3 regions of the Brevibacillus sp. YAE8 genome follow, and region 3 is predicted to be linked to each of the others. Evidence: riboswitches for the same ligand, from Rfam matches in the RefSeq annotation. Region 3 holds a riboswitch; each other region holds the start of a gene.
What was found. A riboswitch is a leader RNA that binds a small molecule or an ion and turns the genes downstream of it on or off. The one in region 3 is predicted to bind thiamine pyrophosphate.

Region 1 (4,728 bases), 350 kb from region 3:
CTGACCGAAATGCCGGCCGAAAAAATTTTGATGGGCCAAAACTTGTACGGTTACGACTGGACGCTGCCTTATGAGCAGGGGACGACGGCGAGAGCGTTGAGTCCGCAAGCGGCGATTGCCTTGGCGGCGCGGGAAAACGCCGTGATTCGCTACGATTACCGGGCGCAGGCGCCGTTTTTCCACTATACGGCAGACGACGGCAGGCGGCATGAAGTATGGTTTGAGGACGCCCGCTCGATTCAAGCCAAGTTCGATCTGGTGAAGCAACTGGGCATACGCGGAGTCAGCTACTGGAAGCTCGGTTTGCCGTTTCCGCAAAACTGGCTGTTGATCGAAAGCAACTTCCGCGTCCGCAAACGGGCGTAGCGAGAAGGCGTGCAATCCACTTTCGGCTTGTACGCCTTTTTCGTTTTCCGGCTGGTACTTTTTTCGCCGTGTGCCTGTCAGCCAGTCAGGAGGGTACACGCTCCTTTTGTCTGCTGGCTGGCGCAGTTCCCGGCAATGGACGACGACTCGTTGCAGAACAGATAGCGGTTCGTCGCCAGAGGCGGGTACAAAACAGCCAGGCTGTCCGACAAAACGCGCCCCTCGCTGTTTCGCGCGTGCTTTTTCAGCAACGCCGGGCCGCTGCAAGTGTTGGCCCGGTCACGTTTTCGATTGGCAGCAATCGTGGTATGATGGAACAAGAATACGTAGAAAAGGAGAGAAAGTATGGGAGAATGCAAGCTGGATCACAGCAAAGAGGATGTGCAAAAGAAGTTGGCCGAGCAAGCGCCGTTTTTGTCCGAAGAGCGGGTAGGGCAGTTCCAGCGCATGCTGGAAGGAGAGCTTAGCCAGGAGCGTTTGAACGAGCTGTTTCACCTGTTGAAAAAATACGATCTGGCAAGCCCGGAAGAGCGCCTCGCGCGCGAACAGCAGATGGATCGGCTGTTTGGCTAAAAAAGCCGTCACCGGATCGGCTTGCGGCCCATGAAGCCCTCGCGCAACCCGTGGTAGTGGGTGATGGATTCCTCGCCCTCGCGCCAGCACAGGAGCACTTCTTCGCCGTCGATGATCGCGGGAAAGTCGAACAGGCCGATGTCGATGTCCTTCACCTGGATGCCTTTGCCGATCAGTTGGGTGACGTGCATCTTCGCTTCCAGTTCGAGAAACTCAAGCTGGCATTCCACCGAAAAGAGCGCCTCTTCGTCAACGGGCTGCTGCTTTTTGATTTGCTCGCGCTTTTGATACATTTCGTAGAAAGAGCGCTTCGATTTTTGCAAAAACGAGAGTTCTTCACGTACATAGGGCAACAAGTCGTTCGCTTCCTGAAGCGTAAAGATTTTTTTGTTCACGGATCATCCCTCCACGATCTCTATTCTATTAGTATAATATCACCCTTGGCGGGAGAAAATGGCCGGAATGGAAAAAGCGCAAATGGCTTTCCGCTCCGGCGGCAAGGAGCAAAGATGGAAGACAGAATCTATTATCAAGATGCGTATGCGACAACGTTTTCGGCGCGCGTACTGCGGCAGGGTACGGAAGAGGATGGAACGCCGTACGCTGTGCTGAGCCAGACGGCGTTTTACCCGACGGGAGGCGGACAGCCCGGGGATGTGGGCACGCTCGGAGAATGTCGGGTCATCGACGTGGAAGAAGTAGCGGGCGAGGTGCGTCATCGGCTGGAAGCTCCGCTGCCGGAGGACTGCACGGAAGTGGTCGGGCAGATCGATTGGGACCGCCGCTTCGATCACATGCAGCAGCATGCCGGACAGCACATTTTGTCCGCCGCGTTTCTGGAAGTCGCGCGGGCGGAGACGGTCGCGTTTCATTTGGGAAAAGAACGCGTGACGATCGACGTGCGCCTGGATGAGCTGACAGCGGATGTGTGGGAAGCAGTCGAGCAGCGGGCCAACCAGGTCGTGCTGGAAAACCATCCGATCATCGCCCGGTTTGTCGACGACGAGGAGCTGGCTACGTTGCCGCTGAAAAAACAGCCGACGGTCACGGAAAATGTCCGCGTCGTCATCATCCCCGAGTACGACTACAATCCGTGCGGCGGCACACATCCTGCGCGCACGGGCGAAGTGGGCATGATTAAAATTCTCGGCTGGGAGCGCCATCGCGGAAACATCCGGCTGGAGTTCATCTGCGGCTTGCGGGCTTTGCGGGATTACACGCGCAAGCAGGCGGCTGTGCGCGAGCTGGCGAAGCGGTTTGCGACCAGCGAGGCGGAGCTGATCGCGCAGGCAGAGCGCGTGCTGGCCGAACGGGACAGTTTGAAAGCAAGGCTCGCCGACGCCGAAAAGCAACTGCTGGAAGGCGAAGTCCGAAAGCAGCTCGGCGTGGCAGAGCAAGTGGGAACTGTGCGTGTCATCGCGCAAGTTTTCCCGGACAAAACGATCCAGCAACTGCAGCAGTACGCCCAGCTCGCAGTCGCGGAGGCGCCGGACGTCGTATGCTTGCTGGCCGCAGCGACTGACGAGAAGACCCAGCTTGTGTTTGCGCGGGGGCAGGACGTGAACGTCGCCGTCAACCAGCTTATCAAGGAGACGCTGCCGTTGATTGCCGGAAAAGGCGGCGGCAATCCGGCGATGGCGCAGGGCGGCGGTCAACCAGCGCCTGCTGCGGACGAAGTGTTGGCGCACGCCCGCAAGCTGCTTGCCCAGTCGCTGGCCTGACGGACTAGCTGTGGGCAAGGCCGTTCACGCCTGGCCCCTACCATGATGGATGATGCGAGGAGGAAACGACGATGTTTTGGAACCCCGGCGATAAAGTTCGCGTGACGCAGCGGACAGGAGAATATATCGCGGAAGTGCTGGAAATTCACGATACGAAGCTGTTGGTCAAGGTGCTGGCGGTGACGAAATACCCGCAGCAGGGCGACCTGCATACGTCCTACGAGGTGGATGTGCCGCTGTTCCACCAGCGCCCAGCGCTCTCCTACCAGGAAAAATTCATGACCCCGGCCGCATCCGTCATCCGCTACAACGGCGAAGTGCCGGACTACAAGGAGTCCGTGCGCAAAGCGATGGAGCGGGAAATGGAGAAGCTGAAAAAAATGGCGGCCTGGTCCGAGCGCTGCCTGGTTGAACTGGAAGCGATGTACAAGGAAACCTTTACAAACACGAAATAGAATGGTACTGTAATACTCGAACGTACGACAATTTCATAGGTTTACTACCAAACGGGGGCCGAGCATCGTCGGCTGAGATTGTAACGAGCGTGTTACTGACCGTTGAACCTGACCTGGGTCATGCCAGCGGAGGAAGAGGTATATGAATCGATTTCACGGTGCGGCAGTTGCGGCGTATTTGCCGGAATGCTGCTACCAGATGATGAGATCAACTCAACCATCCCACGGCGGATGGTTTTTTTCTTCCATCTGTCCGATGGGATACATATACGGCTTCCACCGTTTGACTGGGGTGACTTCCGGCAAGCGAGGGAGGCCGTTTTTTCGTCCCTCGACAGGTGCCATCAAGAAGGAGGAATACAATGGTTGTTGTGCTGAACGGAAAAACAGCAGAGCTGTCGGCTGAGATCAACACAGTCCGCGCCTTGCTCGCTTCGTATTCCCTGCAAGAGAAGATTGTCGTCGTGGAGCGCAACGGAGAGATCATCGACCGCTCCCGGTATGAACAAACGCCGATTGCAGACGGAGACCGCATCGAAATCGTTCATTTTGTCGGAGGAGGATGACCAGCATGGATACATGGAAAATTGGCCCTTACGAGTTTCGCTCCCGCCTCTTGCTCGGGACCGGAAAATTCGCAGATTTGGAAACGCAAGGAAAAGCAGTCGAGGTGTCGGAAGCAGAAATTTTGACGTTTGCGATTCGCCGGCTCAATTTGGAAAATCCGCAAGAGCCGAACTTTTTGGAACAGCTCGACCTGAAAAAATTCACCCTGCTGCCGAACACAGCGGGAGCCTATACGGCAGAGGAAGCGGTGCGTATCGCCCGTCTGGCGAAAGCATCCGGCTTGTGCGATATGATTAAGGTGGAGGTCATCGGCGACCCGAAAACGCTGCTGCCTGACCCGATCGGCACGCTGGAAGCGTCGAAAATACTGGTCGAAGAAGGCTTCATCGTGCTGACCTACACCAACGACGATCCGATTCTCGCCAAGCGTTTGCAGGAAGTGGGCGTGCATGCCGTCATGCCGGGCGCGTCCCCGATTGGCTCCGGACAAGGCATCGTCAACGAAAACAACCTCCGCTTCATCATCGAGGACGCGAAAGTACCGATTATTGTGGATGCAGGCATCGGGTCGCCAGCCGATTGCGCGAAAGCGATGGAGCTGGGCGCGGACGGCGTGCTGCTGAATACGGCAGTCGCGCTCGCGGACAATCCGGTGCTGATGGCCGAAGCGATGAAGCTCGGCGTGGAAGCGGGGCGCAAAGGCTTCCTCGCGGGACGGATTGCGAAAAAGCGCTACGCGTCGGCGAGCAGTCCGACCGAAGGGATGATTGAGTAGCGTGGACCGACTGACAGAAGCGGTAGAATCGATTGCCAGGCGCAAAGAAGAGTTGTTTGCCCTCCTGGCAGAGCTCGTTTCCCATCCGACTGTAAGTCCGCCAGCGCGAAACAGCGACGCGGCGCAAACGGTACTCGCCCATCGGCTCGCGGCCATCGGCTTTGAGGTCGACCGCTGGACCGTCTACCCCGGCGATGACAACGTCGTCGGCCGACTGCCGGGCAGCGCTTCCGCCCAGGCGAACAGCCTGATTATCAACGGGCACATCGAC
Region 2 (4,728 bases), on a different contig from region 3:
TGTCGAGCGGCTCCTGGAACTGGTTCATCACGGCTGAAGCGACGGGGGCGTAGTAGCCGATATCTTCCTCTACGCCTGTGTTGTAGACGTGGCGCAAAACAAACGGTTCGCCCAGTTCCAGCCACGCGTCGGGGCTGTCGAGCTCGCCCTGCAAGACTTTTACCGGGAGGCGGAGGTACACGGTGTTCCTGTCGTCAAGGGTGCGGTCGAAATAGCCGTGTTCGTAATCCCAATTCGCCAGTGTAAAATGCGGCTCGAGCGACTCGCGGAAATAGCCGAACGTCGCCTTCGTCCCTGGTAAGCTGCTTTGAATTTTCTTCATTTGTATCCCCTGCCTTCGTCACATACTACTGGTAGTGTGCGCCAAAACGGCGGGTTGTACTCACAGGCGAGGGCAGGCAAAACGAGCAACAAGCCTCGCTGCCGGAATTGCGGATGGCAAGAGGCTTGGTAACTCTATGCTTTCAGGTTTTAGAGCAGCGCGATCGTCAAAAGCGTAAACAAGGCGAGCGGAATGATTCTTTTGCCTCTTCGACACGGACGGCGGCGTTTTTTCCTCGGCACGACGACTGCAGCCGGAGGTGGTGGCGGCGGTGGATACGGGTAACACGGCTGAGGCGGGTAGGGCGGGAACGGTGGGAACGGCGCCATGTACGGATTGAAGCCGGAATAAGGGCTGACGAAAGGAGCGCCCTCTCCAAACGGACTCACCTGGCCGTACGGAAAGCTCGGACTGCCAAACGGACTTACTTGCCCATATGGCTGGCCCGGACTGCCGAACGGACTTACCTGCCCATACGGTTGACCCGGACTGCCGAACGGGCTTACCTGCCCATACGGCTGATTCGGGCTGCCGAACGGACTTACCTGCCCATACGGCTGGTTCGGGCTGCCGAATGGGCTGATCGGAGCGTATGGATAGCAATCGTCCGCGTAAGGGCTGACTTGACCAGCAGGAGGCCGATTCGGCTGGCTGCTGCTGCCAAGCGGACTGACATCGCCAAACGGCTGGTATCCGCCATATGGATAGCCGTAGGGAGTCCAGTCCGGGTACATGCCCCAGTCTCCATGCGATTTGCGGCTGGCTACCTCTTCGAACTCGTAGTCGTCTTCCTCTGCATCGAGATCGTCCACTTCCACATATACATTCTGATCGTCAAAGTCCACGATCACGCCTTCAAAAATCTGGCCGTCAATCGCTTCAATGCGCACCTTTTTCTCGACGTGTTCTTTGCATATGTTGTGCACATTTTCACGCATATCCTTTATCAGACTGACCGTCTGGACGTCAGCCTGGTACAGGTTTTTTTCAGACTGCATGGAAACTCCTCCCCTTCTGGTGTTTCTTTATTACCATATACAGGTGCCCATGGGGAGGTGTACCGGGTTTGCAGTTCGGACTAGCCCATTTTGTTCGACGTTTCGTCTGTTTTTGCCAAAAAGCGGGATGGCAAAAACGGCGTCAGACGCTCTGTCTCGCCTTTTTCCAGGTAGTCGGCCATCCATTTCGCGGTAGCCGGGGACAGCAAGATGCCGTTGCGGAAGTGCCCTCCGGCAATCGAAAGCCCGTCCCAGCCGGGCACGGGACCAAGCAGCGGCTTGCCATCTGCGGTAGCTGGCCGCAGTCCGCCCCACGCCTCCAGAAAAGCAGCGCCGTGTAAGGCCGGGACGTACGGCATGACTCCGTTCAGGATGCTGGCCAAGCCCGCCATTGTAACTTCGCGCTGAAAGCCGCTTTCGTCTTCTGTCGCGCCGATGACGATTTTCCCGTCCTTCTTCGGCGTGATGTAGCCGGAGGTGCCAAAAATGACGGTGCGAAGCGGGATGCCTGCGGAGGATACCGCCGCGATCTGGCCGCGAACCGGGCGAACGGGAATCGAAACGCCGAGCATTTCCAGCATGATGCCCGCCCACGCGCCTGACGTGATGATCGTTTGCTCCGCCCGCAGCGGTCCAAGCGAACTCTCCACGCCGACTACCCGGCCGCCTTTTACCGCGATGCCGCTCACGACACAGCCTGCGTGCAACGCGACGCCTTGCAGCCGGCATGCTGTCACCAGAGCGCGCAGCAGCATGCGGTTGTTGATATGCCCTTCGTACGGAGAGTAGATGGCTGCCTGCGCCTGCTCGGTCAAAAGCGGCTCCACCTCAGCCAGTTGCTGCCGCTCCGTCAAAAGGTGGACGCTGTGCCCCGCTTCTTTTTGCCAATGGTACTTCGCCAAAAGCTGTGCCTGCTCGTCATCGTTGAGCGCGACCGTCAGCAGCCCTTCCAGGCTGAGCTGGACGTCCCCTCCGGTAAACTCTTCCAGCTCGGCCGCCCACTGCGGGTAATAGGCCAGCGAAGTCATGCCCAGATCGAGCATCGGGCCTGGGGCCGTAAACTCCTTCAACGGCGCGAGCATCCCCGCCGCCGCAGAAGACGCCTGTCCGCCCCATTCTCCCTGCTCGACCAGCGTGACGCTCCTTCCTCTTCGTGACAACTCATAAGCCAGACTTAATCCGATAATTCCTCCACCCACTACGAGACAATCGCTCAATTTTTCTCTCTCCTCGCTTGTTGTAATCTCTTCGGGGCCATTCGAAAGCGCCGTTGTAGCCAAAAGCCCCTGGCGCAGTCGACAAAATGAAAAAAACCACCTTCTCCTTCACAGGAAAAGGCGGGCTTCATACGCATCGTAACCAAATAAAAAAGCGCTGTTTGCCGGCAACCGTATCCCTGCGCCGGCATGATCCGGATCAGGTGCAATGGGTCGACGGTCGTTGCTTCCATCCTCTCAGCCCCGCATGAAGGACTCCCCGAGTTGCTTGATCTTTTATTTTCGTTCACCCACCAAGTATAGTCCTCTTGGGCGCGATCTGACAAGATGGTCTGCGCTTTCATCCTCAGCTTAATCCTCGTCTTTCACATCGTAGCTTTCCGGAACCGTCTCGTGACGCGCCGCTTCCTCGAACTCGCGAAGCTTGCGCATTTCCTCCAGATGGTGATTGAACTGCTCCTTGTTGATGATGTACTCGTTGCCGTCGTGGAGAGCGCGGATTTTGCCCTGATGAATTTTTTCCAAAATAAACGTTTCAGGAAGCTCCAAATACGCCGCTGTCTCCTCCACAGTCAAATACGTCTTGTTCTCGCGCAATCTTGCCTCCAGTTCCGCTTTCTGCTGCTCGAATCCAGGTTTTCCCAGAAGGGCGAACATGTTGGCCTTGTACGCCTCCACCCCGGGCTGATCGAACGGGTTGACCCCTAGCAAATAGCCGCTGATCCCGCACGCCTTTTCAAAAAAGTAGATCAGGGCGCCGAGATGGTACGCTGTCGCCTCTGGCATCTCCACAAGCAGGTTCGGTACGCCGCCATCTACATGGGCCAGTACCGTTCCCTCGAAAGCCTTTTTATTGACAAACCCCATCCGCTTGCCGGACAGGAAGTTCAACCCGTCCACATCGAGCGGGTCCTCCTGCACGGTCACGTCGACGGCGGGCTTGTTCACCGTAACAACCGTTTCAAACAACTGCCGCATGCCGTCCTGTATGTACTGCCCCAACGAGTGCAGGTCCGTGGAAAACTCGGCTGACGCGGGAAAAATTCCTTTGCCGTCTTTTCCTTCCGACTCCCCGAAAAGCTGCTTCCACCACTCCGCGAAAAAGCGGAACTGCGGCTCGTAGCTGACCAGAAGCTCCACGGTTTTACCTTTGCGGTACAGCGCATTGCGAATCGCCGCATACTGGTAGCACGGATTTTCGTACAAATCCATGACCATGTAGCGCTCGCTCGCGTCTTGCGCGCCCTTCATCAGCGCGTCCAGATCGGCCCCGCTCACTGCGATTGGCAACAGTCCGACTGCGGTCAGGACGGAAAAACGTCCGCCGATATCGTCCGGAATGACGAAGCTTTCGTACCCTTCGTCCTCCGCGAGTCTTTTTAAGGCGCCGCGCGTTTTGTCCGTCGTAATATAGATGCGCTTCTTCGCCTGCTCGCGGCCGTACTTGTTCTCCAGCCAGGTGCGCAGCAGCCGAAAAGCGATCGCGGGCTCTGTCGTCGTGCCCGACTTCGAGATGACATTGATGGACACGTCTTTTCCTTCGAGCACGTCCATCAGATGAGAGATATAAACCGGGCTGATATTGTTCCCGACAAAATAAATTTCCGGAAAACGCCGCTTCGACTTCGGCAGCAAATTGTAAAAGCTGTGGCCCAAAATGTCCAGTACAGCTTTCGCCCCTAAATATGAACCCCCGATTCCAATTACCAAAAGCACATCCGAATCAGCCTGGATACGCGCCGCCGCCTGGCGAATCCGCTCAAATTCAGCGCGGTCGTACCTCTGCGGCCAATCAACCCAACCGAGATAGTCTCTGCCTGGACCCGTTCTTTTGTGCAACATCTCATGCGCCTGCCCGATCGCCGGGGCAAGCTGCTCCCACTCATGCTGTCTCACAAAGGCGCGTGCATTAGAGTAATCAAATCGAATCGCTTGGTTCATGGCTCCCCTCCCAAGGAACGTCATCTATTTTCTTATCTTATCACGCCAAAAGCCAGAAAGTTGCTTTCCGTCAAAACATCACAAAATGTGAGCAAATCGTGAACAATTCGCCACAAGTGTTACCTTTTTCCAGACCTGGCGTAAGACTTCACCGAGCAAAGAAATAATACGGTTCCTAACAGCAAGGAGAAATGAACATGAAAAAACGGTGGTGGATCATCGGTTCCGTGGTCGTCCTGCTCGGTGCGGG
Region 3 (4,728 bases):
TGGTCAATATACCCGTCCGCATGTTTACGGCAACAGAGGAACGGGACATTCGCTTTCGCCAACTGCACAAGGAATGCAACACCCCGATCAAATACGCCAAAATGTGCCCGCATTGCCAGCGGGAAGTGGAACCGAGCGAAATCGTCCGCGGGTACGAGTACGAAAAAGGCCATTTTGTCATGATTAACGACGAAGACCTGGAGGCGATCACGCCCGAGACGCGCCGCGCCATTGAAATTCTCGACTTCGTGGACTTGTCGGAGATCGACCCGGTTTACTTTGACAAAAGCTACTTCCTGTCTCCGCAAGATACGGGAGAAAAGGCGTATGCGCTGCTGCGCGCCGCCATGGAGCAGACCGGAAAGATCGCCGTCGCCCAGGTGACGATGCGCAATCGGCAAAGTCTCGCCGTCATTCGGCTGTACGAGCATTGCATCATGCTGGAAACGATTTTTTACCCGGACGAGGTGCGCCCGGTCAGTCAAGTGCCCGCCTTGCCGGAGGCTACTGTCCCGCTCGCGGAAAACGAACTGAAAATGGCGACAGAGCTGATCGGCAACATGACCGTTCCGTTCGATCCCGCCAAGTACACCGACGAATACCGCGTCGAGTTGCAAAAAATGATCGAGAAAAAGCTGGAGGGCCAGGAGATCGCCACCGCTCCGACGGTTGCGCGCACGAATGTGATCGACCTGATGCAAGCTTTGAAGGAAAGCCTGGCCTCGACAGCAGGCACTACGGGCAGTCCCGTGAAGCTTGCGCCGGAGCCTGTCCCGGCAGCCGCGAAGCCGAAAGCAGGGCGCAAACGGGCCGCTTCTGCGGAGAAAGCGGACAAGACAACCTCCCCTGCCAAAGAAGCGGTGGGGAAACCGAGTCCCGGTCCGACCTCGACAACGAAAACGCTTCGCCGCAAAAAAGCCACTCCTATGTAAAGCGGCGTTGGAACAGTTGGTGGTGCGGTGCGAAGCCATAAGCAGAACACTTGGCTGCGCGCAGCCATTGGCGACGCCTTAGCCTTACCGGATAACGTCTGCGCAAAAAACCTGCCCCATTTGCGGACAGGTTTTTTGCTTATCTTTTTGCGAGCTGTTGTTCCGGTTCGATATGAATGTGAACCGTATTGATTTTGTGCACACGTTTCATCCGTTCTTCGATATTTTCGGTGATGGTGTGGCTTTCTACTACGTTCAACTGCGGATCGACGTGGATCACGACGTCAACGAGCACGCTGCTGCCGTGATAACGCGCCTTGATGTCGCTGATCGCTTTCACCCCGGAAATGGAGAAGATCGTCTCCTTCAGCTCCTCCAGTTGCCCCTCATCGAAGCCATCTGTTAAGCGATGCGTCGCCTCCCGGAAAATATCCCACGCCGTCTTCAGGATAATCACCCCGACCACGAGCGCTGCCAGCGGGTCGAGCCAATGCAGTTGGAACTGCGCGCCCGCCACTCCGACAAACGTCCCGATGCTGACGAAGGCATCCGAGCGGTTGTCGGCAGCGGCCGCGAGCAACGCCTGGCTGTTCGTTTTCACGGCGAGTTGGTGATTGTACCGATAGACCCCGAGCATGATGACCGCAGTCGCCAGCGCCGTCCAGCCTGCCAACAAGTCGGGAGCAGTGTGGTTTGTATCAAACAGCGTCGGAATCGCTCCGGTAATGACCTCCAGCCCGACAAACAGCATGATGAACGACGCGACCAGGGCAGAGATCGTCTCCGCGCGAAAATGGCCGTACGGATGGTCGCGATCCGGCGGCTTGCGGGCAATGCGCAGCCCGATCAGCACGGCAATCGACGCCACCACGTCCGTCGAGTTGTTCAGCCCGTCCGCCATTAACGCTGCCGAGCCTGTCAGCACCGCAACCCCTATTTTTAACGCCGAGCAGAAAATATAGGCGATAATGCTGACCCACGCACCCCGCTCTCCTTGCTTCAGATCCGAATATACATTCACACTCCATCACCTCAAAAAATCTCAATCGCCCTATTCGCCCAAAGCCTTAGAACAGAACGTATAAAAGCAGTTTCTCGTTTTTTCGAATTTCATCGTACCAGACGCAATTCGTGTGGGTCTACAGAAACAGTTTTAGTCCGATTCATGAGTATAGAGGGGGGGAAAATGTGTTGCCCTGTGGCAATTTTTGTTGGAAACTTTTTCTTGCCAAGCACGGCTGTTCTCCGGTATCCTAATCTTGCAACGACAACCAAAAACAAGCACGGGAGCTTGGAAATCACCAGGCTGAGAGGATGGTACTGTGCCATCGACCGTTGAACCTGAACTGGGTAATGCCAGCGGAGGAATGTCCATATGACAGATTAGCGACGCGTATCTTTTTTTCGGATACCCGTCTCTTCTCTACTCTCGCGTCTGGCGTCGCATGTTCCCATGTGGCGTTTTTTCGCGACGGGCCTCTTTCGCCTCCCTACAAGGTTCGCGCTTTCGTGCAACCAAGCCAAGGAGGTTTTTTTATGTCATCCATTTCATCTTTTCCCGGAAGCCGCAAAGTATACGAGGTAGGCAGCCGCCCCGACATTCGCGTGCCGATGCGCGAAATTGCGCTATCGCCTACCGAGGGGCTGTACGGCACCACACCAAACCCGCCGTTGCGCGTGTACGACACAAGCGGCGAATACACGGCCGAAGGTTATGTCGCCGACATCAACAAAGGGCTGCCGCTCGTGCGCCAGCGCTGGATCGAGGAGCGCGACGATACGGAGAGCTATGCCGGCCGCGAGCCAAAGCCTGTGGACGACGGAATCCGCAACGCCGACAGCGCAGGGAAGATGCCCGCTTTCCCGCGCGAAGGCTATCAGCCGAGACGGGCGAAGCCAGGCAAGACGGTCACCCAGCTTCACTACGCCCGCCGTCACATCATCACGCCGGAGATGGAGTACATCGCCATCCGCGAAGGCGTCACGCCGGAGTTCGTCCGGGCTGAGGTGGCGGCAGGCCGCGCGATCATTCCCGCCAATATCAATCATCCGGAAGCGGAGCCGATGATTATCGGCCGGAATTTTCACGTCAAGGTCAACGCCAACATCGGCACTTCTGCCGTCAGCTCCTCAATGGAAGAAGAAGTCGAAAAAATGATCTGGTCGGTGCGCTGGGGCGCGGACACGATCATGGACTTGTCGACCGGAAAGCACATCCACACGACGCGCGAGTGGATCATCCGCAACAGCCCGGTGCCTGTCGGAACCGTACCGATTTACCAGGCGCTTGAAAAAGTGAACGGCAAAGCGGAGGATTTGACCTGGGAAGTCTACCGGGACACGCTGATTGAACAGGCAGAGCAAGGCGTCGATTATTTCACCATTCACGCCGGCGTCCTGCTCCGCTACATTCCGCTGACCGCGAAGCGCGTGACCGGAATCGTCTCGCGCGGCGGCTCCATTCTGGCTGCGTGGTGTCTCGCCCATCACGAGGAAAACTTTTTGTACACGCATTTCGAAGAGATTTGCGAGATTCTCAAGGCGTATGACATCAGCGTGTCACTTGGAGACGGCTTGCGCCCCGGCTCGATTGCAGATGCGAATGACGAGGCCCAGTTTGCCGAACTAGAGACACTCGGCGAGCTGACGAAAATCGCCTGGAAGCACGACGTGCAGGTGATGATTGAAGGACCCGGCCACGTCCCGATGCACCTCATTCGCGAAAACATGGACAAACAACTAGCGATTTGCCACGAGGCGCCTTTTTATACGCTCGGGCCGTTGACGACAGACATCGCGCCCGGCTACGACCACATCACCTCGGCGATCGGCGCCGCGATGATCGGCTGGTTTGGCACCGCGATGCTCTGCTACGTCACGCCCAAGGAGCATCTCGGCCTGCCGAACAAGGAAGACGTGCGCAACGGTCTCATCGCCTATAAAATCGCCGCTCATGCAGCGGATTTGGCCAAAGGCCACCCGCGAGCAAAACAGCGCGACGACGCTTTGTCCAAAGCCCGCTTCGAGTTTCGCTGGAACGACCAGTTCAACCTGTCTCTCGACCCCGAGCGCGCCCGCGAATACCACGATGAGACGCTGCCTGCCGAAGCAGCGAAGTCCGCGCATTTTTGCTCGATGTGCGGCCCGAAATTTTGCAGCATGAAAATCTCGCACGACATCCGCCACCAGGCCCAGGAGCAGGAGCGGATCGAGCCTGCCGCCATCGCAGCGGGCCTGCAAGAAAAAGCCCGCGAATTTCGCGAGCAAGGAAGTCAACTGTACAAATAAGCGCCCGGAGGTGGCAGACGATTGAATGATGTGTTGCAATTGCGAAAAGAGATCGCGCGCCTGGAGGTTGACCTTGAACGTCTGAAGCGCCAACTGGCCCATTTGCAAAAAGCGTGCGCGCATGAGTTCGTCGAGACCCCCCTCGCCCGCACCTGTGCCAAATGCTTGCAAACGGAAAGCCTCTATTATTAGACAGCTTCCCTGCCACACCTAGGAAAGTTGGCTGCGCCAATGGCTCGGCCCCAGCCTTAATTGCCCCTTGTACTGGATAAGCAGCTTATGCACAAAAAAGACCGCCATCCTCTGGTCATAGCCCCGTCAAGTAGACACTAAAAAAAGACGCTATCTTAAGCGGCGATCGATTCCCGGTATTGGACTGGGGAGAGGTCGCCGAGTTTTTTCTGGAACCGTTCTGTATTGTAGAATTCGATGTATTCAGCGATCAGTTTGCGAGCGTGAGCTATATCTCTTGGTTTCTCCAGATACAACTTTTCCGTCTTCAGGTGTG

Region 1: it holds a riboswitch for thiamine pyrophosphate, as region 3 does, so the genes downstream of both, thiS (sulfur carrier protein ThiS) here and thiC (phosphomethylpyrimidine synthase ThiC) in region 3, are expected to answer to the same signal.
Region 2: it holds a riboswitch for thiamine pyrophosphate, as region 3 does, so the genes downstream of both, thiO (glycine oxidase ThiO) here and thiC (phosphomethylpyrimidine synthase ThiC) in region 3, are expected to answer to the same signal.

Annotation. Positions count from the first base shown of each region.
Region 1 is NZ_BAAIYG010000001.1:359,116-363,843, reverse strand. Features, by position in the region: gene AC27IT_RS01100 (glycoside hydrolase family 18 protein) at 1-366, shown strand, start outside; gene AC27IT_RS01095 (hypothetical protein) at 444-617, opposite strand; gene AC27IT_RS01090 (hypothetical protein) at 712-939, shown strand; gene AC27IT_RS01085 (DUF2203 domain-containing protein) at 948-1,334, opposite strand; gene AC27IT_RS01080 (alanyl-tRNA editing protein) at 1,449-2,660, shown strand; gene kapB (kinase-associated lipoprotein KapB) at 2,732-3,115, shown strand; TPP riboswitch at 3,157-3,267, shown strand; gene thiS (sulfur carrier protein ThiS) at 3,478-3,681, shown strand; gene AC27IT_RS01065 (thiazole synthase) at 3,687-4,457, shown strand; gene AC27IT_RS01060 (acetylornithine deacetylase) at 4,450-4,728, shown strand, end outside.
Region 2 is NZ_BAAIYG010000010.1:8,837-13,564, reverse strand. Features, by position in the region: gene AC27IT_RS14225 (YugN family protein) at 1-322, opposite strand, end outside; gene AC27IT_RS14220 (LSm family protein) at 472-1,320, opposite strand; gene thiO (glycine oxidase ThiO) at 1,401-2,537, opposite strand; TPP riboswitch at 2,694-2,809, opposite strand; gene AC27IT_RS14210 (excisionase family DNA-binding protein) at 2,889-3,107, opposite strand; partial or broken gene AC27IT_RS14205 (glucose-6-phosphate isomerase) at 3,129-4,478, opposite strand; gene AC27IT_RS14200 (efflux RND transporter periplasmic adaptor subunit) at 4,676-4,728, shown strand, end outside.
Region 3 is NZ_BAAIYG010000001.1:706,612-711,339, forward strand. Features, by position in the region: gene ku (non-homologous end joining protein Ku) at 1-932, shown strand, start outside; gene AC27IT_RS02910 (cation diffusion facilitator family transporter) at 1,072-1,953, opposite strand; TPP riboswitch at 2,207-2,317, shown strand; gene thiC (phosphomethylpyrimidine synthase ThiC) at 2,469-4,220, shown strand; gene AC27IT_RS02920 (hypothetical protein) at 4,242-4,412, shown strand; partial or broken gene AC27IT_RS02925 (transposase) at 4,568-4,728, opposite strand, start outside.